Regions from separate parts of the Lactobacillus sp. ESL0700 genome, predicted to be linked through region 2. Evidence: riboswitches for the same ligand, from Rfam matches in the RefSeq annotation. Region 2 holds a riboswitch; each other region holds the start of a gene.
What was found. A riboswitch is a leader RNA that binds a small molecule or an ion and turns the genes downstream of it on or off. The one in region 2 is predicted to bind thiamine pyrophosphate.
Positions count from the first base shown of each region.

Region 1 (10,540 bases), 270 kb from region 2:
CAAATAATGTACTGGTCAATAATTCCGGATTATCCGCGTATTCCGCACAGTTAAAACTAACAAATTTTCCTTGTGCGGCAATATATCCCTTCTCTACACAATAATCAAAAAACTTTCGCGCAATGTAGCTTTTACCCGTTCCTGTTTGACCATTAATTAGAATTGGCAACCTCCCAGGATAAGACGCTGCTGCCTTTAGCTTTCTAATCTGGCTATAAAGTGACTGGTCATGACCAATCACACTTTTAAAAGTATCGGAACCAGAAAGGCTCTGCTTCAATTCGGCAATACTTGCATATTCCTGCTTTAATGGCTGATCGCTGTCTTGCCCGACACTAGAGCGATCTACAAAAATCACAGGCCGAGTGTTAATTTTAATAATCTGATTTTCTTTTACCAATTGATTAAGATAATGACTGACCGTATTTCTTTTAACATTTAATTTATTTGCCAAGTCACTAGTTGATAAAAAGTGTCCTTCAGATTGATTATTTTCCTTAATTAAAGATAATATTTTCGCTTTAATATTCATACCACTTGCTCCGTAAATTCATTTCACAATTATGTTAGCGGTTTTACAAAAACTGTTCAAGGCGAAATCGGTTATTTTAATTTAAAATCTGTTATTTATCACTTTATCAGTGGTATTTCAACCCAAACTAAAGTAGAATGTTATGTGATAAAAAAGGAGAGTCTGAATGTCTAAACTTGAAAAACCCGTCGTAATTGGGATTACCGGCGGCTCGGGCAGTGGAAAAACAACGATTGCCCATAAAATTGTTGACCAAATGCAGGAAAATGAACACGTCCTAATCATGACGCAGGATTCATACTACAAGGATAATACCGGTATTCCGATGAGCGAGCGGATGAAAATTAATTATGACCATCCCGATGCGTTCGATATTCCCTTGCTTAAAGCACAAATCAACGACTTACTTAACTACAAGCCAATTGAAATGCCAGTTTATGACTTTAAAGAACACACAAGAAGCAGTGAAACTATTCATATTGAACCTGCTGACATCATCATTCTTGAAGGAATTTTGGTTTTAGGAAGCGAAGAAATTCGGAACTTAATGGACATTAAGGTCTATGTTGATACCGATGACGACATCCGCTTCATCAGACGACTTGAACGCGACATTAATGAACGTGGCCGTTCAATTGACTCCGTAATTAGCCAATACTTAAGCACAGTTAAGCCAATGTATCATCAGTTCATTGAGCCAACCAAGCGTTACGCCGACATCATTGTTCCCGAAGGCGGCGCAAATGATGTTGCGATTGACATGTTAACCACTAAAGTCCACGCAATTTTACGAAAAGAAGTAACCAATTAAAAAGGCCGAGGAAATTATCCTCGACCTTTTTATTTATTTAAAATTATTCTATTTTTGGCTTTAACGCCCGATCAAACAAGTTAGTAATCAGCTTAACTAACACCCCGTCAAATAAAACTGACGAGATGATACTGACAAAGAACATCACAATCTGCACCTTAACCGCAAATTTATACCAGCCATACATTAGATAGCACGGTATAAAAAAGCCAAAGCTAGCAAAAAAGGCACCTGTCAAAACGCTGCGCCAAGAAAATCTTTGGTAGCGAGATTTTTTCGGGAAAAAGCCAATTTCATTCGTTAAGCCCTGCATTAAACCAGAAACCACAGTGGTGACGCCCCACTGGCCGCCACAAGCCATCTCCACGATTGAAGCCAGCAATTCGCCCACTAATCCCGAGCCAGTTGTCGGGACAAAATACATCGCAAGCGGCGCCGCCATTAACCATAACCCCGCAAAAAAGGCGTCGGTTGCCGGAGCGTACCCCGTCGGCAGCAGCAACATTTTAACCAAATTATAGAGCCCATTGGTGCCATAGGTATAAAAGATACCCATCAAAATCCCAATTAAGGCAACTAAAATAATAGCTTTAACATTCCATTTTGATGATCTTGTAAACATGATTGGCCTCGATTTATGCAAGCCGTGGCTTTAGCGTGCGGTCAAACAGATTAGCGATTAATTTAACCAACACCCCATCAAAGACAAGCGCTGAAATCATGTTGGTAATAAACATGACAATCTGGACCGTCATATTAAATTTACCCCAACCATAAAGAATGTATGACGGAATAAAAATTCCTAATCCGGCAAAGAAGGCACCAATCATCACACTCTTCCAAGAAAAGTTTTGATAACGTACGGTTTTCGGGAAAAAGCCGATTTCATTCGTTGCTCCTTGAATCAAACCGGAAATAACCGTTATTGCACCCCATTGACCACCAATTGCCATTTCTACAATTGAGGCTAAAACTTCACCAATTGTACCAGAGCCAATTGTCGGGACAAAGTACATTGCAAGTGGTGCCGCCATTAGCCATAAGCCCGAAAAGACGGTATCCGTTACTGGTGCAAAGCCCGTGGGTACAAGTGCCATTTTAATAATGTTGTAGGCCCAATTAAAGCCGTAAGTATAAATCACTCCCATAATAATTCCAATCAATGCGACCAAAATTACCGACTTAACATTCCATTTTGATGATCTTGTGAACATAAAAAATACTCCTAACTAACTTTTAAGTCAGAAGGAGTACAAATTAAATGCTTGTTCAAACACTTCCCTAACGCAGGCATTGTCCTGTTCAGGTTCCGAGGGTAATTCTCAGCTATTGGCACCCCTAGTGACTAATTTTTAATTAAAAATAGTATACCACAATGATAATGATAGTAAAGCAATCCCCGATTTTCACTAATCATCAAAAAAGAAATTATTATTGATTACTTATTCTTATCATTTTGCTTATTATTTGACTTGCGAACCCATCTAGCAATCATGCCATTTCCTTGGCCCCGCATGATTGCGTTAAAGTTACGGCTAAAGGCAATTAAGAAAACCATGCAGTTAAATGTAAAAATTACCATTGCAACTGTTACGACAACTGTATTTTTACAATATACCAAAATTGGGATTAGCAAAAAAATACTGATTACTTCAACCCAAACGCTATAAATTTGGTGACCAGCGCGATAAACACGAGCGACAAATTCCCGTGCTGCCCAAAATAAGACGAGTAGCCCAATTATGATAATGAACGAATTTAGCTTCATTTTAATTTTGATGACTTTCGAATTTAAACTTAGTCCATGGTCGTAAATATTTTAGTAATGGCAATTCTTCTGGCTTAATCGCAGCAATCTTATTTTTCCGTTCGTCGCTATGTGGTTGAAGTACAACTTGTAATTCATTTTTATAAATACCAAAGCCGTCATTACCAATCAAAATATCGCCAACCTCAAATTGTGTTTGATTATCATGAGCTGGGTTAGCCTCTGCTTTGTGCCACACACGCGGCATGGTTGAGCGAGCAACTAAAGCATTGCTGTCGCCACGCCGAAAATGCTTGTCTTCCAGCAAAATTTTTTGCTCTAATGGACTAATTCCCGGTAACATTTCAACATCAAAAGATAATTCATATCTATCTAACTCACTTAAACGGCGCAGCTCATCCTCACTAGCATAAGAATTACCAATAATCACGTCATCAATTAAGTTAGTCATAAATAACGATTTGGCCTGAACTTCAATTGGTAAGTGACGGTCGGCTTCTCTAGTTGGCAAGCCATCATTTACATCCCAAGGTCCGTGTGTACCACATTGACTGGAAACAAAAGCAGCGGTGTGAATGCCATGCTTCTTAAAGTTTTTGCTACATTCTTCAAAGAAGTTATCTTCAAGCCCACAGCCAACTTGTGGATAAAAGTTGTGGCAGCCATAAATAAATGGTTCATTAGCTTGGTAGCTCAAGACGTTATCCAAGTACCCGGTATTATTGCTCATGTTTAATTCAATAATCATGTGTTCCGGATTAAATGTTAGTTCTGCCTCTGTTCTGCCGTCAAATCCTTCATCAAGTCTAATTGCAGTAGCTCCTATTTCTTTAAAAAATGACAAATCGGTATATGAAATCCCTAATTGCTTAAAGATACTTGGTGAAACATCCAAGGTTGTAGCAAAGCCATGCTTGTTCCCAAACTGAATAATATGTTGAAACTTTTTCTTAGTGGCTGCAACATCCTTAGCTTCCAACATACTCATAAAAATCCGAGTGAAGCCATATTTTTCACCAAGTAGTAAATATTGTTCGTCCTGTTTTTCATCACTGTGATCGGGATAAATTGATAACCCAATGTGGCGCATTGTCATAAAAAATCTCCTTATTTATCAAATTATGCATTAAGCAAAAAACACTTCAACCAAACTAGCTGAAGTGTTTTTAATTATTTTGCTAATTCTTCACTAACTAAGTCAAGCAGCTTACCTGCAGCAAGCGGAGTATACATTGTCCGTGGAATCAACAAGAAGTTAATATGATGGTCTTTAGCCTCATCTTCAACAGCTTGCTTGCGGAAAACGGCTTGTGGTGCCAATAAAACAATGTCATATTGATCAGCACTCAGCTCATCAGCAATGCCTTCCGTTCCTACAGCTTTAACTTCGACATCAATGCCACGTTTTTTACCTTCTTTTACAAGGCCATTAGCAATTAATGACGAACTCATTCCACCACTACATGATAATAAAATCTTCATTAGGTTTCCTCCTAAATTTCAATTATGCTTTTGCTGCTGCCTCAGCTTTCTCTGCGGCAGCAGTTTCAGCTTCAACCTTGACTTGGTGTCTGTCCCACATCTTAAAGAATGGGAAGTAGATTACCATTGAAACAAGAACGTTAACAATAGCAACCACAATTGCCCGCCAGTCATAACCAGTAGCAAAGAATGCTCCGATTGGCCCAGGCAATACCCATGGCACAATTGCCGTGGTCTTATTTAGCAAACCAGTTACGGTTGCTGCCCAAGTAATTACACCATCAGCCATTGGCGCTAAAATAAATGGAGCAGCAAAGTATGGGTTCAACACAATTGGCAGACCAAAGATAATTGGTTCATTAATGTTAAAAATACTTGGTACTAATACAACTGCACCCATTGCCTTACCAGTATCTGATTTGGACAAGAATGCAAGCAAAATACATAAAGCTAAAATTGAACCAGAACCACCAATATAAACAAAGAATTGTAAGAATTGCTCAGTCATAAAGTGTGGTACTGTAGCAGCAGTTGCACCGTGAGTAATTGCGGCCATATTAGCGTTTAAGTGTGCGTACCAGTATGGAACAACTGGAGTTGAAGTAATCGCACCGTGAATCCCAAACATCCAGAACAGTGAGTTGAAGAAGATTGGTACTAATACGGAAATCAGATTATCTTTACCAAACTGTGATAATGGTTGCAGTAAGTTAAGTAATCCTTGGTTAAGATCAAAGTGTAAACCAACTTTGATAAACCAAGCAATAATAATCAAAACAGCTGCCGGAATTAATGATGTAAATGCACTAGAAACTGCTGGTGGCATTGCATCTGGCATCTTAATAACTAAATTCTTTTCTTTGAAGAAATGAATTACCCAAACACAAACACAGGCAGATAACATAGCTGTAAATAGCCCATAAGAGCCAAAGTTAGTCGTTGGGAAAACAGTTCCCGCAGCTAATCCTGTAGTTTTAGCTGCTTGTGGGGTAATTGTTTCGGGTGTAATAGCCAACATCAAATAAACCATTACCGCAATTGTACTACTAGAGTTGCGATCAAGCTTATATGATTTTGCTAAGTGGGCAGCGATTGAATAACAAGAATACAATCCCATTAACCCGATTGAAAATGTTACTGGAATTTGAAATGCGGCCAAGTTTTGCTTAATAAACGGAATTGGCAGTTGCGCAATCAATGTAAAAATAGAACTAGCAATGGAAACAGGAATGATAACCGTCATACCATTGGCAATAGCCTGCATATAACGGTTACCGGCTACTTTAGCCATTCCGTTAGCTATTTTTTCTGAATTAAATTTCATGTGTACCTCCTTCTAAAGTAAATACATTTATTTAAAATTATTTTGTCTTATCTTCAAGCCCAACTAATTTTTTGTTCAAATTAACAATATATTGGGCTAAATCACGAATTAATTCTGCCGCCATCATTTGATCTTCAGCATGTACTAACAAGATACTAAATGGCAGTTTCTTCTGATCTGCTTCAGAGCTAATCACCTTTAAATGCACGTTTTGTGCGGTCTTCAAGCATTCATTTGCTTGTTTAAAATCAGCTTCGCAGTTATCAAAATTCCCTTTGTCAGCATCATCAATTACCTTCATCAGTAATGATCGTGCTTCCCCAGTATTGCTAATCATTTCAAAAGCAATCTGCTCAATTCCATCCATTGGCCTCACCTTCTTTCGTTGTTTATTTCAATTTTACTACTAACTATATATATAAAACAGCACAGCTGTTATTATTATTCACAATATGAGCATCGATTTGTGGATAGCTTTGCATGACTTGCTTAAGTAGTCGCTGCCTAAATTGTGCATTATTAACTACGACTGAACCGGATAACGCTAGCTGCGTTGGTACAGGCTCTTTATAACGATTTAGTAAGCCGATTACTTCAGCAGCCAACGCATCCGCCTGCTCATCAAGTGCTTGCTTAGCCAAAGGGTCAGCTTCAGCCAAGTGGGCAATTTCTTTAGCAAAAGCAGCAATTTGATCACGGGTTAGATCGTAGCATTTCTTCACTAATGCCGGCATCGTAGTTACAGCTGCTAACTGCATTAATAATTGCCCTAAAGAAGTAGTCTGACCCTCGTCATATTTACGCAGTGCGAGTTTAATCGCTGTTATTGCAATTTGATAGCCGCTACCAACATCATCAAGCAAGTTGCCCCAACCACCAAACCGATAGGTCTGATTTTGATTAACGCCATAGACGATTGAACCTGTGCCGGCAATTACCAGCGTGCCATCCTGACCATGCAAGCCGTTAATTAATGCCAGCTTGGCATCACTAACTAGCTGAACTTTAAGCTGTAATTTTGACTCTAGTTCTGTTGTTACCGCCGCCGCATTGCCACTGGTTTCCAGTCCGGCAATGCCGATTAAAATTTTGGTGCAGTCTTCTTTACCCAGTGCTGAAGTCAATTCAGTAATTACTTGAACCAAGTTGCTAATCGTTGCTTGCGCGTCTAAAAAGATATTCCCAACGCCAGCTGTCGCTTCCTTCAAGCACTTACCTTGGCTATCAAAACCGCGGGCAACGATATGAGTGCCACCGCTATCAATCCCAATCCGATATTTCATTGTTATGCCTCATTGCTGTTTAAAAAGTTTTTGATTTTTTGCCCTAAAGCAGAATTTAAAACATTTTTTGCCGCTGCGTCTCGCTGGCTGCGATCAATCAATGTCTGATAAATAGCAGCCAAGTCATGTCTGTCAGCCAAAGTTACTAATTCAGGCTGCCGAGTTAACTGCTGGTATCGCGTCTGAATTAGCCCCCACAGCTTCTGGTTATTTGCGGTAAAACTATCGCCATCAAGTGCTGAATAAACCAAACTAACGATGTCACCATATTTGCCAACTAAATAATGATCGCCGACAAAATCCTTCTTTTGCCCATCAATAAGCGGCGAATTACGCTTATTAGTTAACAGGATAATCACAGTCTGCCGCTCAAAATCCACTAGACTCAACGTGCCAGTCCAACCAGTGTGACCAATTGTATTAGCAGTCGGAGCATTAGAAAAAATCCGCGCATAGCCTGCATCGGCCTGCCGCCGCCAACCCAAACCAAATGTAGGATCAGTTGACTTTGGCTTAGCAAACTCGGCCAAAGTATCAAGATCAAATAGTTGCGTTTGACCATAACCACCATGGTTAAGCACCAACTGCGCTAAAACTGCCAAATCCGTCGCATTACTAAACAGGCCGGCATGACCACTAACACCCTTCATTGTGTAATAGGCCTTCGAGTCATGTACTTCTCCTTGAATTGTTGTCGTGCGAACGTGATTAAAATCTGCCGTCCCAGCAAAAGTATTACCATCAAGTTCAGTCGCAGCAGTTGCCGCACGCTGAAAGCCATGTTGCAAGGGATTAAAAGTAATATGCTTAAGTCCCAATGGTTGATAAACATTAGCTCTCACGTAGTCATCCTCTCGTTGACCCGTGATTTTTTCGATAATCAAGCCCAAGAGCATGTAATCAACGTCGGAATAAATTGTTTTTGTTCCCGGTTGATAACTCAGCGGGGTCGCGATAATTTTAGCTAAAATCTCGTCACGATTTTGTGTATAAATTTTATCAGCCAATTCGTTATGATTATCAAAATATTGAGGATCAGCAGGAAAGCCAGCTTGATGCTCCAAAATATCTTGAATTGTTAAATCATCCTTGCCCTTAATCTTATCTTGCGGCTGATCCTTAAATTCAGGAAAAATATCAGCGACTCTACTTCTAATCGCCAACTTTTTCTCATAGACCAACTTTTGTAACGCCAAGTTGGTAGCCCACATTTTAGTATTGGAAGCAATGTCATAAAGAGTTTCATCAGTTACCCTGGGCGCAGTTGTCAACCTTTTACCATCTGGCGAATAGCTATTAACCCGGCCATAAGCAGACTGCTTAACGATTTGACCATTATGAACCACAACCAATTGTGCTGATGGAAAGCCAAACTTAATTTGGTTATTAATCAAATTATCAATTAAGTTAAAACCATCATTATCACGATTTTCCGTATCTTCAGCGTGATTTTGCAGCACTGGAAACGGAATTTTAAGATGTACTTTGCCTTCATTAAACGTACCAGAAAGCTGCAATTTATTTCGGCCATTAACGGTCAACTTGCGTAAATCCAGCGCCAGCCAAACCTTAACAGGTAATTGGGTAAGGCTAATTTCCTGGCCATTGACAAACAACGTCAAATCTACTGGCTTCTCCAGCAAGATGTCCAGTTCGCCATGCCCTTGATATGAAGTAAAATATTGCATTTGGTTGTTAAGTAGTGCCGTTGTTACATTAGCCACTGGCACTTTCTCTGGATAGATTGCGGTGACTTGAAAAGCTCCTTGCGGCTCACCTTCAAGCTGCTTAAATGTTACTTGTTCAACCATTACACTACTTCCTAGCATTCTTAAATTGTTCAATCACCCACTGGTAAGCCTGCGGCGCTACCTTTGCCCAGTAAGTCCAATTGTGATCATCAATGTTATCCTGAATGAACTTAGTCTTGACTTGATATTGTGTTAATTTGTTAACAAATGAAGCAACATCAGCGATTGGCACCACCGTATCTTTAGCCGTGGACTCGACATAGAAGCTGACATCCTGAGCTTTTTTGAGATAACTTGTTGGAAAGACCAGTTCATAAAATTGTTCAGACCAAGCTTCAGTATCACTTTGCCATGCATGCAACGTCTTTCTAAATTTATTATCTAATGGCAAATGCTGCCAAACAGCCGGCGAAATCAAAGCCGCACTGGACCAGTAATCTGCATACTTCAACGCCAAACGAGCCGCACCATAGCCGCCCATCGAGATACCGCCGATTGCATGTTGCGACCGCTCCTGTGCAATATGATAGTTCCGCTCAATCAGCGGTACTAGGTTTTGCATTACGGCGTCTTCCATCTGCATCCCGCCATTTTGTCCATTAATATAGAAAGAATTAAAGCCATCAACAAAAACAACAATCAGCTTTTGACCTGTTTGTTCAACCAAATCATCAAGCATTTGTTGGGAGTCAAATCGTTCTAATAAATTACGATGATTACCGCCTAACCCATGCAGTAAATATAATACAGGGTATTTGTCCCCCGACTTCTCATCGTAGCCGCTAGGCAAGTAAACATCGTAATTCCAGTCCAATCTTAAACTAGGAGAATAAAACATTTCCGTTTCAATTTGACTATTATCAATCATATTATTTAACTCTCATTTTGTTTATTTAGTAATCGCTTACAAAATAATTATATTATATTTAAAATACTGTTACAACATTTTTTGCGAAATTTTGTAAAAATATTTCACGCAGTAACCAAAAAAGCCATTACTCCGGGCTTTGTAGCTCGAACATAATGGCTATTATTTTTAGTTGTTTGTTAAATTTTTTAATCCGGGCAAGCTAATCATAATCAACAGGCTAATAACGTACAAGCTTGATAAAAAGCCCATTACAACCGTTAAATTATAGTAGTCCATTAAAATACCGATGACGACTGATGAAAAGCCACCGACGGCGCGGCCGATGTTAACAATAATGTTATTAGCACTCGACCTGATTTCCGTTGGGTATAGGCGACTAATCACCGCGCCGTACCCGCCAAACATCCCATTGGAAAAGAAGCCAACAATCGCGCCAATGATTAGCAGCGTGATCATGTTAGTCGCTAAACTCAAGGTGTAAACCATGATAGCTGAACCAATTAGGAAAATCGCAAACGCACGGCGCGGACCAAAATGATCAAAGATGGTACCAAAGGTCATCATCCCGATGCTCATCCCAACAATGGTTGCAATCATCCACAGGCTTGAATTTGCAACGTTTAGATTTAATTGCTTTTGCACAATCGTCGGCAGCCAATTCATCAGACCAAAGTAGCCTGCAATTTGAACTGTCATCATAATCATCAAGCCCAGACTT
Region 1 covers NZ_CP113930.1:415,966-426,505, reverse strand. Annotated here, with positions in the region: gene OZX63_RS02250 (sigma 54-interacting transcriptional regulator) at 1-532, opposite strand, end outside; gene udk (uridine kinase) at 699-1,343, shown strand; gene OZX63_RS02240 (ECF transporter S component) at 1,387-1,965, opposite strand; gene OZX63_RS02235 (ECF transporter S component) at 1,979-2,557, opposite strand; TPP riboswitch at 2,605-2,693, opposite strand; gene OZX63_RS02230 (hypothetical protein) at 2,782-3,111, opposite strand; gene OZX63_RS02225 (MupG family TIM beta-alpha barrel fold protein) at 3,113-4,207, opposite strand; gene OZX63_RS02220 (PTS fructose transporter subunit IIA) at 4,282-4,593, opposite strand; gene OZX63_RS02215 (PTS transporter subunit EIIC) at 4,616-5,917, opposite strand; gene OZX63_RS02210 (PTS lactose/cellobiose transporter subunit IIA) at 5,955-6,284, opposite strand; gene OZX63_RS02205 (BadF/BadG/BcrA/BcrD ATPase family protein) at 6,328-7,200, opposite strand; gene pbp4b (penicillin binding protein PBP4B) at 7,203-9,011, opposite strand; gene OZX63_RS02195 (YqiA/YcfP family alpha/beta fold hydrolase) at 9,016-9,819, opposite strand; gene OZX63_RS02190 (MFS transporter) at 9,988-10,540, opposite strand, start outside.
Region 1: another riboswitch for thiamine pyrophosphate. It lies ahead of OZX63_RS02235 (ECF transporter S component); the one in region 2 lies ahead of thiW (energy coupling factor transporter S component ThiW).

Region 2 (10,540 bases):
AATTGTCCTTCAATTCGTTTTCTTCTATTATAAAGTAAATAAATATTAGCACCAAAATATTTTGGCTTTAATCAAAATGAAAAGAGAAACTATATGAAAAATATTATTTTATTCGGCGATTCCTTATTCAACGGCTACCGCAATGGTCACGACACTAACTTAATTACTAATGGCTTACAAAAAGCTCTTGGTAGCGGCTTCCACGTAACCAATTTTTCCCAGAGTGGGGCGACGACTGCCGATGGCTTAATGCGGCTGCCACTGATTGACGACAATGCCGACCTAGTTGTCTTAGAATTTGGCACTAATGATGCAGCATCAGATTGGGGCATATCAAGCAGTCGTTACGAGCATAATTTAGAAAAAATGATTACGGCAATTGACGCTAGTCGCTGCGTACTAGTCGGACCTTCTTATCCTAACCCTGATAACAAGAACATCATGCAGTTTTACACTGCAGCTAGCCTAGCTCGCTACAATGAAATTGCACAAAAGCAGGCACTGCAGCACAGCATCCCGTTTATCGATTTAATTGCTAACTTACGCAACTTACCCCAGCTTGCTTCTTATTACCAAGCTGATGGGCAGCACTTTTCCGACTTAGGTAACGACCTTCTAATTAATCTGGTAGTTAACGCAATTAAAGAAAAATAAGCACACAAAAACTCACGTTAATCCACGTGAGTTTTTTTCTATTATAATTCGTAAGACATCATTACGTGCTTAATGCCAGCCTCAGTAAAGGGCTCGCCCACCACTTGATAACCCAAATAATCATAAAATGGCTTAGCTTGCCACTGAGCATGACAATACAAGTGGTCAGCGCCACGCTTTTTCAGGAAATCATGCACCTGGGCCATCATTTGACTGCCTAGCTTTTGTCCACGTGCCGCCTTGGCAACTGCAACTCGGCCCAACATCCACTTGCCATCTTCTAGAAAAATCCGGCAGACAGCTAGTGCCATCGTCTTGTCCTCATTTAATAAGTAAACTTGGATAGCCGTTAAGTCTTCATCGTCTAATTCCGGCACCGTAATCTCTTGTTCGGTTACGAAAGTGTTAATCCGTAAGCGAGCAATACAAAACATGTCGCGACCCGACATGTCATCAATTCTTTTAAAAGTGAATTTTTCCTTCTCCACGAGCAATCTGCCTCCTATTTTTCTTCATATGTTTGCGGGTCAACCGCTAATAGCGGACTCTTCTCCCCTGTATAAATCAAATCGAGCTTGTACATTGCGCGTGAAGTAATCGTGTAGACCAGTTGAATTTCATCTGCCTGATTGTAACTCGCCTTAGAGGCATCCCACATGACAACGGCATCAAATTCCAGTCCTTTAGCCAAGTATGACGGGATAACCAGCGTGCCGTCAACCAACCGCTGGTTAGCAGTCGCAATCAGTGTTGCCTTGATGCCATCTTCTTTCAGCTTTTGACTGACAAACTTGGCACTTGCCAAATCCTTAGTGATAACTGCTGTTGTCATTTTGCCAGCAGTATTAGCTTCCAGAACTTGCTCTAAAACCGCAATTGCTTCAGTATCATCCTTGCGGCCCCACAATGCCGGCTTTGGTCCCTGACGGTTGAATGATTCAATCTTTTCGCCTTGCCGTAAAATCTGCTTGGTAAAGTCGGTTAACTGCTTAGTTGACCGGTATGACTTGGTTAGTTGCACCACCGCCGTCTTTTCTGGGTCAAACAAGCCACTTATCTGCTTTAACAGACTGCGACTTTCATCTTTAGTAAAAATCGCCTGGTTCAAATCGCCGAGCATCGTGAATTTTGCCCGCGGGAAGTTATACTTCAAATAACACAATTGAAATGGCGTATAATCCTGAATTTCATCAATAAAGGTGTAACGCATCTCATAATTAACGTGGCGGCCGGTAATTAAATCATACAGATATAAATATGCCGAAACATCATTCATGTGAATGTAATGCTTCATAAAGCTGGCCTTCACGTCTTCTACGTGCTTCGCCCAATCAGTGGCACTAATCTGCCACTTATTAAGGTCGGTCATCTTTGGAACTGCCCGCAAAAAGCTCAGGTATTGTGCACGCATATTGATAAAATTATTGTGTCGAATTTGCTGGTAAACCTTGCCTAAGGCCTTAATTACAATCTTGCGGCCCAAGAATTTTTCTTCTTTTTCTTCGGAATCAAATTCTTGGTCTGGGCGGTCATAAAGAGCATTCAACTGCTCCTTACTCAAGCTTTCAATTGTTTCTGACACCCAGGCCTTTTTAGTTTCCGCATTAATCTTGCGGTTAAGCGTCTTAATCAGTTCTTCACGCGTTGCGTCAATTCGATTACTTAAATTATAGTTAGAATTGTATGAATAGTAAATCTCATTTATTTTATCTTTAGCAAAAAACGGCCGCTTCTTGTTCCGGAAAAAGATGTCCTTAAAGACAACGCCGCGCTTATTCAAGTGCTTGGCATAACGCGTTACCAATTTAAAGAAAGCCGTCGAATCCTTAAACTTACCGATTGCCGTATCCGCATTTTGATCCTCAAATTGATCAAATAGGTTTTCCACGTTCATTCCCGGCAACCGCCGAGCCACAAACTGCCAATAAGTCATTTGGACCATATTTTGTTCACCCATTTCTGGAAGGACATTTTTAATATAGTCATTAAATAATTGGTTAGGACTAAACATAATTACATCGCTACTGGTCAAATTTCCACGATAGCGATAGAGCAAATACGCAATCCGCTGTAAAATTGCGGAAGTCTTACCTGACCCAGCAGCCCCTTGGACAAACAACAAATCAGCACTAGTATTTCTAATGATCTTATTTTGCTCACGCTGAATTGTCGTCACAATTGACTTCATTTGCGTGCTGGACTTTTCTCCCAGCACCTCTAAGAGCATCTGATCGCCGATTGACTCATTGGTATCAAACATGTTTACAATCTGACCATCTTCAATCATAAACTGGCGCTTCTTTGTCATATCAACGGTAATCTCACCATCTGGTGACAGATACGAAACTTGCCCCAATTTGCCATCATAATAAATGGAAGAAATCGGCGCCCGCCAATCATAAATTAAAAAGTGATTATCCTTATCCGCAAACGAACCTAAGCCAATATAAATCGTTTCCGGCTTTTCATTGCCTTCTTTAAAATCTACCCGGGCAAAGTAAGGCTTTTTTTCCAGTCGCTGAACAGTACTGAGCTGCTTAGCAGAATGTTGCCAAGCATTCTCACGTTCATCAAGCAGTTGCTGCTGCTGGTGAATAGAAAGGGCCGTTTCCATTGAGGTCGAATAACCATCATAATCTAACCGAACATCATCGAAGAAATGCGAGTTTAAGTTACGCGCTTCACCTTCAGCCGACTTAATCGCCGCAGTTAATTCTGCCCGCCGCTCTTTAATCATCTTCAAGATGACATCGAGATGCTTCTGTTCAAACTGTTTTTCATCCATCGCTTTTACCATAAAGTCACCTATTCTTCAAAACTTGCATACTATTTTAACACGAAATGAACTTAATATATAATTCTTGGGGCTCATTTACTAAGATTATTAAAAAGTGGTGAAAAATGATGAATTTACTTCTATAATCATCTGTATTGGGGATGATTTTATCATGGAAAAGTTTTTACATTTTTTACGTAAATTATCTTGTGCATTAGTGGTTGTTATTTCCCTAGGCAGCCTTTATGTATCGGCTATTAGTCCTGTTAACACGCCAAGTCAAGTGGTGTTAGCTAAACATCCAACTCGAAAAACCGCCAAAAACTCGGGCAAAAACTGCCATTGGCCAAAAAGGACTGCCAAAGTATACATTAACTTAGGCAATAATCCCGAATTAACGCAGGCTACTCAAGATGCCATTAGTGCTTGGAACGATACCGGTAGTTTCACTTTTACCCAAACTAGTAAAAAGAAACAGGCGCAAATTACAATTGGGCCATCGTTTGACCCAGACACTAAAGCTACAGGCTTGACAGGTATTACTTACAATCCCAAGACTAAGCAGCTTTACAAGGCTAAAATAAAATTAAATGTTTATTATCTATTAAATCCTATGTATGATTATACTTATCAGCGGATTATCAACACTGTCGAACACGAGTTAGGCCACGCGATTGGTCTTAACCACAATAAGGGCAAGTCCGTTATGTATCCTGCCGGCTCCATTTACCCAATTGAGCCGCAAGATGTCGCTAAAGTTAAGCAAATTTATCATCATAGATAATTAAATTGAAGGAGTAAAAAGTAATGAAGCGAATTTATATCGTCCGTCACGGACAAACTTATATTAACCGGTACAACAAGATGCAGGGCTGGTGTGACACCCCTTTAACTGAGGACGGAATTGCCGGTGCTGATAAGGCAGGAGAAGCACTGAAAAATGTGCCGTTTGACATCGCCTTATCCAGTGATTTGAAACGGGCAAGCGACACCTGCGACATTATCATCAAGCACAATGTTAACCGTGATGAAATCCAACATATTGCAACGCCGCTGTTTCGCGAACACTTTTACGGCTACTTCGAAGGAATGGACAGTGACATGGCTTGGCAAATGATTGGCGGGCCTCACGGTTATAAGAACCACTATGACTTATTCAAGAATGAATCAATCGATACGGCAACCGATTGGATTAAGGAAGCCGATCCGTTTCACGATGCCGAAAACGCCAAGGAATATTGGCACCGCGTTGACCAGGGCTTCGACTTAATCAGCCAGCTTGATGGGGCCGAAAATATTCTGCTAGTAACGCACGGCTTTACCATTCGTAGTATCGCTGACCGTTTTGGTGATTTTGATGTTAGTGAGGGGCCACGTAACGCGTCAATTACCATCATGACCATGAGTGACAAGCAAAGAAAAGTTACTTCATACAATAAAATGAAACTATAATTTACCGCTTTCTTTTATATTGTTGAAAGCGTATAATCAAGATTAATATTTATTAATAAAGTCTATGGGGTGCGTTTGAGCTGAGATTAAACCCATGAACCTGATCTGGACAATACCAGCGCAAGGAATAGGCTAATTAAGCTAAATCCCGTTCGCTATGGTGCGAATGGGATTTTTTGTATGGCTAGTTGGGAGTTAAAATGACTAACAAAGGGAAACAAACGGAAAAACTTACTATTTTGGCAATTATGATTGCGCTGGATGTGGTATTGTCCCCAATCTTTCGCGTGGAAGGGATGGCACCGATGTCTAGCGTAATCAACGTGATTGGTGCCACGATGCTAGGGCCAGTTTATGTAACCATCATGGCCACTTTGTGCGGGATTATCAGAATGTTAATCATGGGCATTCCGCCGCTGGCTTTAACTGGTGCCATCTTCGGTGCAGTATTAGCTGGAATTTTTTACAAAATAACCGGCAAAGTCTGGGCAGCTTGCCTCGGTGAAATCATCGGTACTGGAATCATCGGGTCGCTCCTTTCTTATCCGGTGATGGTCTTGTTTACCGGCAGCACTAACAATCTTTACTGGTTTGTTTACACGCCGCGCTTTATTGGCGCTGCCATTATCGGCTCAATTGTTGCCAGCATTGTTTTATTAAAATTAATCAAGGTAAAGCAATTTCAAAAAATCCAGCAACTATTTTTCAAATAAATTAAAACGGCAGTTCTTTAACAGAACTGTCGTTTTTGGGCTATAAAAATAAGTTATTGACCCACTATTTAACGCCTGATCATTGATAGGTAAGTAATTCCTGCCCAATTGCCTGGTCTAAAATAAGTTCGTTGGGATAGCCAGCCTTAATCGCGGCGTAAACGACTGGCGTCTTTAAAATTCCACTGGCAACTAAAATCGAGTGGTCCTTTGATTTTAAGTCCTTTAATCCTATGCCGACAGTCCGTTCATCAAGCTCGCGGCTAACAATGTCGCCATTAGAATCAATAAAGTGCGAGATGACTTCGCCCACTGCCTTTTCTTGCAGCTGCTTTTTCTGTGATTTATTAAAATACCCTAGCTGAAACAGCAATAAGTCCTTGCGCACCGCGCCGACACTATAAACGGCAATATTAGCAGCGCGGCCTAACTGCAATGCCTGATTAATAAAGTGATCTTTTTCCACGATTTCCTTAGTAGTTTTATTATCAAAAAACGGCGGCAGCGGCAAGAAGTGGGCAGTTGCACCAAGAGCAGCAGCAAACTCAGACACACTCTCATCTGCATACGTCTCCTCGTTATTGATATTTACGCCGCCCTGGAGTTGGACAACCTGCACGTCGGGAACAACTTGCTTTTCCAAGCTACTTGTTACCATATGAATTGTCCTGCCCCAGTCCAAGCAAACAATATCATGTGGTTTAATTAGCTGCTGCAAATATTGCGCAGTATATACCCCCACACCTTTGAGCGCCGTTAGTTCACCATTAAAATTGCTGGGAACAACTGAAATTTTACAATTAAACTTTTTCGATAATTGTTCACTTAAACGATTACTATTAATTAATGGATTAGAAATTTTAATCTCGACGATGCCTGTTTCACGGGCCAATTTCAATAGTCGTGAAACTGTCGGCCTTGAAAGCCCAACCTGGTGTGCGATCTCGGATTGGCCTAAATCTTCTTCATAATAAAGTCTGGCAATGGCCGCACTCTGTGCCAGTTTCTTTTTATTATATTTATCAGCCATATAATTCTCCATTATTATATTTACTATCATTGCAGTTAATAAATTCAAGTTTATTCGGCTTGATAATTTTACCATAATCCTGCTTAAAATTAACAAATATATTAAAATATAGTGTTACATTGCATACAAATAGGCATTCACCATTACGGTTGAATGCCTATTTTCATCTGCTAACTTAACCGCCAAAGTAAACTCGTTGAACATCAGGATTAGCCAATAATTCTGCACCTGTACCAGATAATTGGACATTGCCAGTTGCCAATACATATCCGCGATTAGCAATGGCTAGTGCCTGCTTGGCATTTTGTTCAATCAATAAAATTGTCGTTCCTCTTTGGTTTAATTCCTTAATAATTGTAAAAATCTCTTGGATAAACAGCGGTGATAAACCCATTGACGGCTCATCTAGCAAGAGTAATTTGGGCCTTGCCATCAATGCTCGCCCCATTGCCAGCATTTGCTGCTCACCACCGGAAAGGGTAGCCGCATCTTGATTTTTTCGTTTCTTTAAAATAGGAAAACGAGCAAACACCTCATCGTAACTCTGCTTTGTTTGCGACCTGTCACGGGCTAAAAAAGCACCCATTTGCAAATTTTCCATGACTGTCATTCCTGCAAAAATATGTCGACCTTCGGCAACCTGTGAAATTCCAGCGGCCACAATTTGTGGTGCCTTCTGGTGTTCAATCGCCGCACCTTGGTAAATAATTTCACCATCCTTGGGTTTTAACAGACCAGAAATTGTTTTAACAATGGTTGATTTACCAGCACCATTGGCACCAATTAAGGTTACAATTTCACCCTTTTCAATTTTAAAGCTGACGCCTTTGACCGCTTGAATGACGCCGTAATTAACCACTAAATTTTTCACTTCTAGCATTGCCATTACTCGTCACCTTCTCCCAAGTAGGCCTCGATTACCTTTGGATTAGCCTTAATTTCTTCTGGTGTCCCAGTTGCCAAAATCTGCCCTTGGTCCAAAACATAAATTCGCTGCGCCAAATTCATCACTAGCGACATATCATGTTCAATTAGCAAAACCGTAATTTTAAATTCTGTTTGGATATGCTTAATTAATTGGGTTAAATCCGCCGTTTCTTCTGGGTTCATCCCCGCAGCCGGCTCATCTAAGAATAAAATTTGTGGTCTAGTAGCTAATGCCCGCACAATTTCCAGCCGTCTTTGAGTTCCATACGGCAAATTTTTAGCCAGCGTATTAGCATTTTCTGTTAAGTCAAAGATTGCCAGCAGCTTTTCTGCTGCTACTCGCATTTCGCGCTCTGTTTGATAAAAATTGGGCAGTCGCAGAATAGCTGTCATAAAGCCTTCATGATACTTATTGGTCATCGCCGTTAAGACGTTATCCATTACCGTTAAATCTTTAAACAGGCGAATATTTTGAAAAGTTCGCGACAAACCCAAGTCTGCAATCTTCGTGGCACTTGCCTTGGTTAAATCATAGTTCTGCGAGCTTTTATTCAGTGCGATTTTTCCACTAGTTACCGGAATCATCCCCGTTAAAAGATTAAACAGTGTCGTTTTACCAGCACCATTTGGTCCGATCAAGGCCACTAACTCTTGATCATCAAGATGCAGCGAAACATCGTTAACCGCCGTCAAACCGCCAAACTTGCGGACAACATGGTCTACTTGTAATAAGTGCATCATGATCTTGCCTCTTTCTTTTTCGTAAACCGAGCAAACAAGTTTTTAAAGGAAAATTCCCAGTTGCCCAGCAGCCCCGACGGTTTAAAAATCATAATTAAAATCAGAGCAATCGCATAAATAACCATTCTTAACGAACCAAAATTCTGTAAGACTGTGTCTAAAACACCTAAAACAGTCGCTGCCAAGAAGGTGCCTGTCATACTGCCAACACCACCCAAAACAACAATTACTAAAATCGAGATTGATTCCATAATGCCAAAGTCACTTGGTGCAATAGTTTGTAAATAAGAAGCGTGCAGACTGCCAGCAATTGCGGCCGTCGCACCACCTAAGACAAAGGCAGCTAGCTTCCACTTAGTTGTATTAATTCCCATTGCGGAGGCCGCAATTTCATCCTCACGCACTGCCTTAATGGCTCGGCCATCACGTGAGCGAATAAAGTTCAGTAAAATAACGGTCGTGATGCAGACCAAAACGTATACTGTTGGCCATGAACACAGCTGGGGGATATTAAACATCCCACTAGAACCACCCGTGATTTTTAAATTGTTAATGACATTGCGAATGATCTCGGCAGCGCCTAAAGTTGCAATTGCCAAGTAGTCGCCCTTTAGCCTGATAAACGTTGCTGTCCCAATAATTGCGGCAATAATCGCAGCTAAAGCTATCCCAACAAACAAGGAAATAATGAAGCCCATTTCTGTACTCCAATATTGTGTAATAATTGCGGTGGCATACGCGCCAATTGCCATAAAGCCGGCATGCCCTAATGAAAATTGCCCACTAAAGCCTATAATCAGATTCAGACCTGTTGCCAAAATAATGTTAATGCCGATTGTAACCAACATGTTTTCAATAAAGGTATCAATCACGCCGCCTAAAATCAGGACATCAATTAGGGCAAAGCCCAAGACCATCACAGCCAGCCACGATAAGATATATTTTAAATTAGCTTTCATACTGCCACCTAAACCTTTTCTTCAGTATTTTTACCAAAAATACCAGCTGGTAAGAAGAGTAAAATTACAATCAAGACAAGGTAAACAACCGCATCTTTGTAAGCTGACAGGCCAATTGACTGGAAGAAGGTTTCCAAAATACCAATCAAGAAGCCCCCTAGACTTGCTCCTGGAACTGACCCAATACCACCTAAAACAGCGGCAACAAAGGCCTTAATGCCCGGTGTCATCCCCATTAACGGGTCAATCTGGTTGTAATACATGCCAATTAAAATTCCGGCAGCACCCGCTAGAGCCGAACCCAAAGCAAAGGTAAACGAAATCGTGTGATTAACATTAACACCAACTAATTCGGCTGCTTCTGGATCAACCGAGACTGCCCGCATAGCGCGACCCATTTTGGTTTTCTTAATAATTAATTGCAGTAAAACCATCAAAATCAGGGCTGTTACCAAAATCAATATCTGAATATTTGAAATTAATACCCCGCCCAAATTGTAGTTGACCTGCTCAATCACTTGGGGAAAGCTACGTGCATTTGACCCTACCAAGTAGGACATGCCGTTTTCTAACAAAAACGACACCCCAATTGCCGTAATTAAAACCGCAATCCGCGGCGACTTGCGTAATGGCCGATAAGCAAAGTATTCAATCACAACACCAGATAGCGCACCAACAATCATTGCCGTGAGCAGCGCCGTAATAAAATTAAAATGCCAAAGACTGATTACATAGTAGGCCGCAAAAGCGCCAAGCATGTATATGTCACCGTGAGCGAAATTGATTAACTTGATAATACCGTAAACCATACTGTAGCCGAGCGCTAATAGAGCATAAATCGACCCGAGTGATAAGGCATTGATAATCTGCTGTAAGACTGTTTGCAAATTGGATCGCCCTTTCTAAAGATAATAAATTATTCGATACTAAATGAATTGCTTACTTTGCCATCGGTCATTTGTTCAATTGCAATTGGCATCTCTGGATCATGAGTCTTGTTAACGGTGATTTTACCGGTAACCCCATCAAAGTCTTTGATCTTAGCAAGACCAGCTGCAATTTTGACAGAATCATCGGACTTTTCGTCCTCAATTGCCTTCTTAACCATATAAACCGAATCATAAGCTAAAGCCGAGAACGTTGGCGCTGTTGTGTGGTAACGTGCCTTGTAAGCATTCATAAATTTAACGGCTGTTGGGTTTTTAGCTGCAACATGAACTGAAAATGGTGTGGTGTAGTAAACGTTAGTTGCGTTCTTGGCACCGGCAATTTGTGCGAGCTTCGGGTC
Region 2 covers NZ_CP113930.1:146,837-157,376, reverse strand. Annotated here, with positions in the region: gene OZX63_RS00790 (SGNH/GDSL hydrolase family protein) at 94-654, shown strand; gene OZX63_RS00785 (GNAT family N-acetyltransferase) at 696-1,142, opposite strand; gene helD (RNA polymerase recycling motor HelD) at 1,157-3,451, opposite strand; gene OZX63_RS00775 (matrixin family metalloprotease) at 3,603-4,214, shown strand; gene OZX63_RS00770 (histidine phosphatase family protein) at 4,238-4,882, shown strand; TPP riboswitch at 4,938-5,027, shown strand; gene thiW (energy coupling factor transporter S component ThiW) at 5,083-5,595, shown strand; gene OZX63_RS00760 (sugar-binding domain-containing protein) at 5,675-6,625, opposite strand; gene OZX63_RS00755 (ABC transporter ATP-binding protein) at 6,801-7,505, opposite strand; gene OZX63_RS00750 (ABC transporter ATP-binding protein) at 7,511-8,290, opposite strand; gene OZX63_RS00745 (branched-chain amino acid ABC transporter permease) at 8,290-9,252, opposite strand; gene OZX63_RS00740 (branched-chain amino acid ABC transporter permease) at 9,261-10,139, opposite strand; gene OZX63_RS00735 (ABC transporter substrate-binding protein) at 10,169-10,540, opposite strand, start outside.

Region 3 (10,540 bases), 260 kb from region 2:
AAGACATTACCAAGGCTAAGACTTGGTCAGATTTACCAGAAAATGCCCAAAAATTCTTAAAGCGGGTTGAAGAAATTGTCGGCATTCCGTTAGTTACAGTTTCTGTTGGTCCCGATCGTGAGCAAACGATTGTTTTACAAAATCCATGGGAAATGTAACCGATGCTTGAACGCTACACACGCCCGAAAATGGGTGAAATTTGGACAGATGAAAATAAATATGCGGCATGGCTAAAGGTCGAGATTGCGGCAACCAATGCTTGGAGTGAACTAGGAGAAGTTCCGGCAGCTGATGCAGCCAAAATTGCTAAAAATGCTAGTTTTACTGCGCAGCGTGTTGCAGAACTTGAGCAGGTAACGCATCATGATGTAGTAGCCTTTACCAGAACTGTTTCGGAGAGCCTTGGCCCAGAAAAAAAGTGGGTTCACTTTGGTTTGACCTCAACCGACGTGGTTGATACCGCTCAAGGCTATATCTTGAAGCAAGCTGATGCAATTATTCGGCAGGATTTACTTGCACTAAAAGAAACGATTGCAGCAAAGGCTCTTAAATATAAGGATACTGTTGAGATGGGCCGGACACATGGCGTCCAAGCAGAACCAACTACTTTTGGTTTGAAGCTTGCTCGTTGGTATGCCGAAATTAATCGGGACATTGACCGTTTTGAACATGCGGCTAAAGGTGTTGAATCTGGGAAAATTTCTGGTGCTGTTGGGACTTTTGCCAATGTGCCGCCGGCTGTTGAAGCCAGTGTAATGAAGCAACTGGGCTTAACGCGCCAACCAATTACCAGTCAAATCTTGCCGCGCGACTTGCATGCCGAATATATTGCCACTTTGGCACTGATTGCTACAAGCATTGAAAACTGGGCAACGGAAGTTCGCGGTTTACAACGTTCGGAAATTCATGAAGTTGAAGAACATTTTCGTGCTGGTCAAAAGGGTTCATCGGCGATGCCACACAAGCGTAACCCGATTGGCTCAGAGAACTTATGTGGTATGGCGCGGGTTTTACGTGGTAATATTGTGACGGCCTATGAAGATGTAACTTTATGGCATGAACGGGACATTTCGCATTCAAGTGCTGAGCGGGTAATTTTACCTGATACCACGATCGGGATTGATTACATGCTTGACCGCTTTAACCGGATTTTGACTAACCTAGATGTTTTCCCTGAAACAATGCTTAAGAACATGGACAAGACCTATGGTCTGATTTATTCCCAGCGTCTATTGTTGAAGCTGATTGATGAGGCGGGCTTATCTCGTGAGGCAGCTTATGATATGGTGCAAAAGTTAACGACTAAGTCATGGCAAGATGGTATTTCATTTAGAAAGCTAGTTGAAGATAGTCAAATTATGAATTACTTGTCCGAGGATGATGTGGCTGACGCCTTTGATTACCATTATCATTTGCGTCATGTCGATGAAATCTTCCATCAAGTAGGACTTGAATAACAAAAATGCAGACTTAATCAAGTCTGCTTTTTTAATTAGAGTCGTTTTAATTGCAACTTACGCACTTAAAACGACCACTTATGCAAAGAGGGTAGATTTTAACTTTAAATTAGCGTTTAATAATCATCATGAAAGGCAGGTGAGAATCATGAAAGTAAAAATTGACCTTGACCCTGATGTGACCGAACCAGTGGTAACAATTCAAGCAAAAGAATTATCGCCAGAAATTGAGCGGATCTATCGGCAGTTGCAGGAAGTCAGTCAAAGGCCTGACCAGCTTGAATGTTATAAAGATGACGTTTCATATTATTTGGATTTAAATGACATTTTGTTTTTTGAAACAGAAGATCGGCAAGTGGTTGCACATACGGGACGTGATTCGTTCAGCGTTAACTATAAATTATACGAATTAGAGAACTTATTGAGCAGTCAGTTTATGCGCGTTTCCAAATCCACGATTTTGAATTTGAAGCAAGTATATTCATTGACTAGGTCTATTACTAACTGTCAGGTACACTTTCATGATACTTACAAAACTGTCTATGTTTCACGCCACTATTACCACAGCTTGAGTGATCGATTAAACGAGAGAAGGCCATTATAATGAAAAAGCAAAAGATTAGAGAACTGTTTTGGGGAATAGCATTACTTGGAGCAGCAATCTTTTTAATCATGAATCAGTTAAATTTGTTTTCGTTTCGGCTAAATTTTTGGACGATTTTTTGGACAATTATTTTTGGTGCGTGCTTGATTGAAGGCCTGACTAATCGCAGTATTGGCGGCACGATTTTTTCAATTGCCTTTTTGTTAATTGTGTATGCCCAGCCACTAAAAATCACTAAGATTGTCCCGTGGACTGTCTTACTGGCGGCATGTTTAATCACTGGTGGCCTGCACATGATTTTTCCGCACAAACGGCACCATACGCATGTGTATATTAACGGACATAATGTCAATGGTGGTTGGTCAAAGTTTGGTACAGAAAAGTCATTTCACGCCGATCATGTTTTTGACAGTAGCAGTCAGGATGTAGACGAGCAAGATATTGTGGTTAATCAAAAGCTGTCTGATGTTTCGCGGTATGTTCGCTCGCAGAGTTTGCGCAGTGTTACCATCAATTCGTTAATGGGGGATGCCAAGGTTTATCTTGATGCAGCTAAGCCGGCAACTGATACGGTAATTGTAGATATTAATTCATCAATGAGTGATGTCTCACTTTATATTCCGTTATCGTGGCATGTTGATGACCAGATGTCGTCAATTTTCGGCGATGTTGAAATTAATGGCAGCTCTAATGGCGGTGGGCCAACGCTAGTGTTAACTGGCAATAGTAAGTTTGGCGATGTAGAAATTAATTACGTTTAAATTGAAATATCTGTTCCTGATTAGGAACAGATATTTTTTATTTATGATTGATTTTTATTACTAAATGTAATAATATGAAGTTAGTTTCATATGAAGTGAGCTTCATATTGAATATTGAATGTAGAGATGAAAATAATGCCGAATTTAGTGAAAAAATTGCGACTAGAGCATAAATTAACTCAGGAAGAACTGGCTGACAAAGTTGGGGTTACACAACGAACAATTATTTCTGTAGAAAAGGGCAAGTACAAGCCATCGCTATTACTAGCATATAAGTTGGCGTGCTTTTTTGGCATAAGTATTGAAGATTTATTTTGTTTAAAAGAATATTTGGAGAACCAATAATGAAGAAAAAGCTGCTGCGTTCCGCTGTTTATGGATTGTTCTTTTTAGTAATGAGTTTACTTGAAATAGTGATCGTTTTTCATGATAAAGATGTGGCATATAGAATTAAACATATTATTTGGGCAATATTACTGTTAATTTGTGCTTCAGGCTACCTGGTTAATTGGCAAGACATTAAAAAGGGTAAGCGAGACATTTGTGATGATGATGAACGTGACCATTATATTGATCGTGCAGCTGGTGCACGAGTAGCTAAATGGTTGAATTGGTTGATGTTTGGTGTCATCGTGATTTCCACATGCTTATATGGTATTTACAGGCAAGATGATTTAATAATAATTGTTGGGCTTTCAATATTCTATTGGAACATTAGTTTAATCCTAAAAATTATCTTCACGATTATTGAGGAACGAAAAAATTAAATATAGGGTCGCCAGTAATCATAGCGGCCTTTTTTGCTAGCAAAAAATCACGTCTAATGGCGTGATTTTAAATATATATACTTTAATTATGCCACGGAGCATCAAGCATTGCCTGAACAGTTTCATTAATATCGCTACTTTGAGCAATCATTGAAATTACTGCTGCACCAGCAGCTCCAGTATGAGCAATATCAGATAAGTCTTTTACCGTGATGCCGCCGATAGCAACGATGGGATGCTCACTGCTGGTTACCAATTCGTTAAGACCATTGAGACCAATTACAGGGTCAGCGTCAGCCTTGGATTGTGTCGTGAAAATCGGACCACTACCATAATAATCAATCCCGGCAATTTGGTTGCCAGCTTCAATTTCTGCTAAAGTCGAGCAGGAGTAGCCCACAATCATTTGACTGCTAACTTCGTCAATTACTTGTTGGATCGCTTCGTCACTTTGACCAACGTGAATTCCCTCGGCGTTAACTGCTTTGGCTAACTCTACATCATCATCGATAAAGAAGGGCACTTGATATTGTTGGCAAAGCTCGTGCAACTTGCGAGCCATTGGCAGTCGCTCATTATCATTTAAAGTTGAATTAGGTCCCTTATCACGAAATTGAAAAGCCGTAATCCCAGCTTCTAGTGCCTCTTCGACGATTTCCGGCAAAGTTTTACCCGCAGGTAAATCTTGAGTACCACAAATAAAATAAGACTGAAGAATGTTTGCGTTAAACTTTTGCATTAGTTTTTCCTATCTATTTTGCCCAGTGGTTGAGTGGTCCGTGACCATGACCCACCTGGATTGTTTGTTCAATTGTCTTTGTAACGTACTTTTTAGCGAGTTTAATAGCCGCGGCTAAGTCATGTCCTAGGGCAAGTTGAGCAGTAATTGCGGCAGCTAAAGTATCACCAGTGCCATGCGTGCGGTTAGTATGCGTGCGCGGACTGCTAACCCAGAAGCTGGAGCCGTCTTCAAGAAGGGCAAAGTCGCGGACTTCTTCAGTAGTGGAATGTCCGCCCTTGATTAGCACGTTTTTAACACCCATATCTTGCAGCGAGTAGGCAAGGTCGGGATACTGCTGCTGCGAAGTAACCGTCATGCCCGTTAACACCTGCGCCTCTGGCAAGTTGGGAGTTACTAAGTTGGCTAATGGCAATAACTCCTTCTTTACGGTTGTAACTGCATCTTCACTTAGCAAGTGAGCGCCACCTTTAGCTACCATGACGGGATCAACTGTAACTGGACCGAAGTCATATTTTTGCAAATTTAAGGCAACTTGGTGAACGTGAGCAGCATCACCGAGCATGCCGGTTTTGGTTGCCCGAATTTTAAAATCAGCAGCTAAAGATGCACACTGCTCATCAATCATTTCAAGTGGGAGCAAGTGCGATGCTTGGACGCCCAACGTATTTTGAGCAGTAACGGCGACCACAACGGCAGTGCCAAAGACGCCTTGCATTTGAAAAGTCTTGAGGTCTGCCATAATACCAGCACCACCGCCAGAATCTGTTCCAGCAATTGTCAGAACTTGAGGGAATGAATTAATTTCTTCTGCCATAAAATACTTCCTTAATCATAATCAGCAATCTTTTTAATATCGGCAACTTGCACCTTGGCTAAGTAGTCCATGAGGTACATCCCAAAACTGCCGGGGCCAACATCGGGATGATCTTGGACGACCAATTGTCCGATTGAGCCAAACACAAGCGTTGCAGCTTGAGCCGCCTCGAAGCGACTATCGGTTACTGCACAAAAGGCAGCGACAATACTGGTTAACATGTCGCCAGAGCCTACATGAGCTTGAAACAGAGGGGTACCATTATGAACGTGAACCACATTATTGCCATCACTAATTGTATCAGTTGCACCACTAGCAATAACAGTACAATGATACTTTTTAGCTACTTCCTTAGTAATTTCATCAAGGTCGCCCGTGCCAGATCCAGCATCGATACCCTTAGCATTCCATGCAAATTCGCCTAAAGCAGCGATTTCTCCCGCATTACCACGAATCACACTCACATGAAAGTTCCATAATAAGTCTTGGGCAACATCAAGTCGATATTGAACAGCACCAACAGCAACAGGATCTAGTACGATTGGCTTTTTGTATTCTCGAGCTAAATCGCCCATTGCCTTCATGTGTGCAATCTGTAATTTAGTTAAACTACCCATGTTAATGGCAACAGCCGAGGCCATATTGACCATTTCGCTGGTTTCATCAATTTCGTTACTCATAATGGGCGAAGCACCAATTGCATTTAATCCGTTGGCGACATCTTGAACGGTAACGAAGTTAGCGGCATTAAGAACAACGGGGTTCTGCTTGCGCAATTTATCTAATAATTCTAACTGCATATTTTTCTCCTAAAAATAGTTGAAGAAGTCCTCAGAGCCATAACTTTAAGCTAATAAAAAAGCTTTGGCACATAGTTGTGTCAAAGCAATAGGTAGTTGACACGTTCCTCGCGCAAGTATTAGCTTACAGGTTCAAAGGGTCTGAAACGGTGTTTCATCTCAGCCTAAAAGGCCCCCCTCGTGTTATCGCTTCCAATTATAGCGATTTTTAATGAAGAATACAATGATAAGTTAGCGGCGAGATTAAAGTTAAAAAATAAAGACCAAGCTAGTAATGACAGCTTGGTCTTTATTTTTTTATTGTTAGATAAATTGTAAAATCGTCATCAAAATTGGCACTACAATAATAAAGAGAATTGTACTTTCGACAACAATGTTAGTTGCGTATTTAACATCGCCGTGTGATTCGTTAGCCAAAATTGGTAAAACAGCTAACATTGGCGTTGCTGATTGCACAACTAGAGTTTGCCGCATCAAACTTGGCAAGTTGAAGCCAGCATTCATTCCGATTTTAATTAAAATAATTAAAACGATTGGTGAAAGAATGAACCGACCAATTAAGGCCAAAATTGAGTCGCGATCGAACTTGACGTTCTTAATTCCGGCGTCATGCAGGACAATCCCGATATAAACAAGTGAAAGTGGCGTTACTAAGTTCCCAACGTAAGTTAATGTAGAGTTTAAGAAGGTAGGTACAGGAATTCCTAATAGCATCCAGACTAAAGCGACAATGAAACCAACAAGTGGCATTGGTAAAAGCTTCTTCCAATTAATTTTGTGGCTAGTCTTTTTACCGTTAGCAGTTGGGTCGTCGTTTTGAATTAAGAAAACGCCAAATGCCCAAGTAGAAACGGTGTTGATAATGTAATATACCAGGAAGTAAGACATGGCTTTATCACCAAAAAGTGCCATGTTTAGCGGCATTCCGATGAAAATTGTGTTGGCATTAACCACGGCGTTCATAAAGATACCACGGCGGCCAGGACGGATTTTAAAGACTTTGACGCAGAGCCAAGCAATGATATAGCCGATAATTACGCCCAATGCTGGGAACAATAATTCGGTTGATAATTGCAGCAGGCTGCCGCGGCTAAGGTTTTTCATAACAGCTGTAAAAATCGAAGCTGGCAGGGCGATTTTAGTAATAATACTAGAAATTTCACTACCAAATTTATCGTCAATCCAATTAAATTGTTTTAGTAAAAAGCCGAGAGCCATGATTAAGATAATCACGACAACGCTTGATACAGATGTCAAAAAGACTTGCATAAAAAGTTTCCTCTTTCTGTAGTTAATTAATATTTAGGCATCCACTTTGTTTCTTGAACGGCTTTTTTGGCGTCAGTAATTCCTTCACCTGCTAAACCTTGATCAATTGCAGTTTGAGCTACCTTTTCGGCAATTGTGGCTGAGAAACTGGTTAGTTTTGCAACTGGCGGCAGAACCGCAGCACCAGCAATAGTTGGATCAACAATCCCACCTAAAGCATGGCTGGCGGTTGCGACCATTTTATCGCTCATTAGCTTAGACTTCACGGATATTGCTCCAAGACCGAGCCCTGGGTATACCAGAGCATTATTGGCTTGGCCAATTTCATAAGTTACACCTTGGTATTCGACTGCATCAGCAGGAATCCCAGTTGCAACAAGAGCCCGGCCATCAGTCCACTTAATTAAGTCTTCAGCTTTGGCCTCGGCTAATTTAGTTGGATTAGATAACGGAAAGATAATTGGTCTAGCTGTATGTGCTGCCATTTCTTGAACGATAGCTTTAGTAAAAGCACCGGGCTGTGTCGAGGTCCCAATCATAATCGTAGGGTGGACAGCTTTAACCACGGCTTCAAGGTTAGTTAGTTCATCGGCATTAGCAAATTCACTGCGTGTTCTAGTGAAGTCTTTTTGGCCAGCAGTCAGCTCGGGGGTATCATCAAACAACAAACCTTGCTTATCGACAAGGTAAAAGTGCTTGCGAGCTTCTTCTGGACTTAAGCCTGCACGGACTAATTCGTCCCGCATCATATTTGCAATTCCGATACCAGCAGTTCCGGCACCAAAGGTTAAAAAGACTTGGTCTGTTAACTTTTTCTTAGAAATATTTAACGCACCAAGAACTGCGGCTAAAGAAACAATTCCTGTTCCTTGAATATCGTCGTTGAAAGTAAAAATATCGTTTCTGTATTTATTTAGAATGGTTGCGGCATTTTCGCGACCAAAATCTTCAAAGTGTAACAAAACATGCGGGAAGACAGTTTCGATATTTTGGACAACTTCGTCGACAAAAGTCATGTACTGTTCACCTTGAATGCGGTGATGACGGTTACCCAGATATTCTGGATCATCAAGCAAGGTTTGGTTATCAGTACCAACGTCTAATACAACGGGCAAAACTTGGCTGGGATCAACGCCGGCAGCTGCGGTATAAACCATCAGCTTACCAATAGCGATGTCAACGCCGTTAACGCCCCAGTCGCCAATGCCCAAGATGCCTTGAGCATCGGTTGCGACAATTAAACGAATATCGCGACCTGCAGCAGCATTAGTTAGGGATGCTGTGATATTTGCCGCATCGTCAATTGATAAAAAGGCCGCATTTTGCGGGTTAGTAAACAATTGACCATATTGTTCAATTGAGTCGGCAACAGTGGGATCGTAAACGATTGGCATAAATTCAACAATATGTTGCCCCATCAAGTAAAAGAACAATGTCCGGTTCTCGTTGAAGATATTCATTAAGAATAGACGCTTCTCAAGAGCAGATGTTTTACTTTGAAATTGGTTGTAAGCTTGACTTGCTTGCTCAGCTAATGTTTGCACACGTGCTGGCAATAGTCCGGTTAAGCCGTATTGTTCACGCTCTTGCTTAGTAAAACCAGTTCCCTTGTTTAAAAAAGGATTATTTAAAATATTTTGTCCTTGTTCCATAATTGCCCTCCAAATATAATACAATAAGTATTTTTAATAGCAACAATTCTGTACTTTACGCGGGTAATAAATTTATTGTCAAACTTTGCTCAACTTATAATAAAATGTTATATGAGCAAATTAATTAAGGGGTGAGAGTAATTTGGATGCATTAAACGTTAAAGACTTGATGTATTTTTTAACAATTTTAGAAAAGCGCAGCTTCTCGCAAGCAGCCAAGGCATGTGGTGTGTCGCAACCAACGTTAACGCTGGCAATTAAGCGACTTGAGAGTGACTTTCAGACTAGCTTGCTGGTGCGAGATCATTCACACCAGCAGTTGCGGCCGACATCAACAGGTCAACAATTGGCGCTGCATGCGCGGTCAATTTTAGCGGAGCTCGATTTGACTAAGCGCGAGATTGCGCAGATTGAGCGTCAGGTGATTAGACTGGGACTACCGCCAATTATTGGTAATTATTATTTTCCGCAGATTTTTCCGGAATTGTTTAAGGCGGGCTTAACCAATTCACTAGAAACGATTGAGGCGGGCTCATCACATTTGCAGGAGCTCTTGGAATCAGGCGACTTGGAGATTGCACTGCTAGGCTCAATTGAGCCCACAATTAATGACCAGCTACATGTTGATTTGTTTGCCAAGACTCAGTTTAAGATTGTGGTCGCACCTGAAAACCCATTGGCCACACAAGAGTCAGTATCTTTTGCGGACTTAAAAAAGCAGCCGTTTATCACGCTAAGCAATGTTTTTGTTCACGAGCAGGCGTTTAAACAACTATGCAAGAGAGCACAAGTTAAGCCACACATTATTTATAAAGCTAATGATATTCAAATATTAAAGGCAATGGTCCGGCAAAATTTAGGCATCGGCTTTTTAACGCAAACCGCGTTAAGCAAGGCGGATCAACTGTGTACGGTTAACCTAACAGACCCTAAGCAGCCCCACTTTTATATGTCAGTGGCTTACCGCAAAACTCACCGATTAACAGATGCCGAGCAGCAGTTGTTAGCAATTTTACGACAAAATTTATGTAGTTAAGGAGAAGAATATGACAGAATTTACAGACCAGTTGCACCAAGCGGCAAGTAGTTTATGGCAAAAGAGTATGGTACACCCATTTGTGCAGGAATTAAAAAGCGGGGAATTGCCGATGACTAAATTCCGCTTTTATTTATTGCAAGACAGGTATTATTTGAATGAATTTAGTAAATTTCATTGCGCAATTGCGGCCAAAACTGCTGATCAGCAGACTAAAGAATTTTTGCTTGCTGGGGCCCAGGACTTAAAGGATAGTGAAATAGCGGTACGTGAGCGTTTTTTTGAGCAATTGAAAATTACGCCGGATGAAATTGCGCAAACACCGATTGCACCAACAGCATATGCTTACGTTAATCATTTGGAGATGACTTTGGCGAGGGATGGAATTGGTCCAGCAGTTGCCTCCCTTGTACCGTGCTACTGGTTGTATCAAGAAATTGGCCAAAAATTAGCAGATTCTGGGTCGCCTGTTTTCTATTATCAAGAATGGATTGATACTTATGATGGTGATTGGTATGCAACTAATGTGAAGCGAATTTTGCGCCTAACCAACTCGTTGGCTAATTCCAGTTCTACAAGTGAACGTGAAAAGATGCAACTGGCATTTGTTCGCAGCAGTTATTATGAATTGCAGTTTT
Region 3 covers NZ_CP113930.1:1,871,390-1,881,929, reverse strand. Annotated here, with positions in the region: gene OZX63_RS08975 (adenylosuccinate synthase) at 1-158, shown strand, start outside; gene purB (adenylosuccinate lyase) at 162-1,457, shown strand; gene OZX63_RS08965 (LytTR family DNA-binding domain-containing protein) at 1,606-2,061, shown strand; gene OZX63_RS08960 (LiaF domain-containing protein) at 2,061-2,822, shown strand; gene OZX63_RS08955 (helix-turn-helix transcriptional regulator) at 2,958-3,167, shown strand; gene OZX63_RS08950 (hypothetical protein) at 3,167-3,589, shown strand; gene thiE (thiamine phosphate synthase) at 3,672-4,328, opposite strand; gene thiD (bifunctional hydroxymethylpyrimidine kinase/phosphomethylpyrimidine kinase) at 4,342-5,145, opposite strand; gene thiM (hydroxyethylthiazole kinase) at 5,157-5,945, opposite strand; TPP riboswitch at 6,033-6,134, opposite strand; gene OZX63_RS08930 (AEC family transporter) at 6,249-7,214, opposite strand; gene OZX63_RS08925 (malolactic enzyme) at 7,241-8,866, opposite strand; gene OZX63_RS08920 (LysR family transcriptional regulator) at 9,009-9,902, shown strand; gene tenA (thiaminase II) at 9,913-10,540, shown strand, end outside.
Region 3: another riboswitch for thiamine pyrophosphate. It lies ahead of thiM (hydroxyethylthiazole kinase); the one in region 2 lies ahead of thiW (energy coupling factor transporter S component ThiW).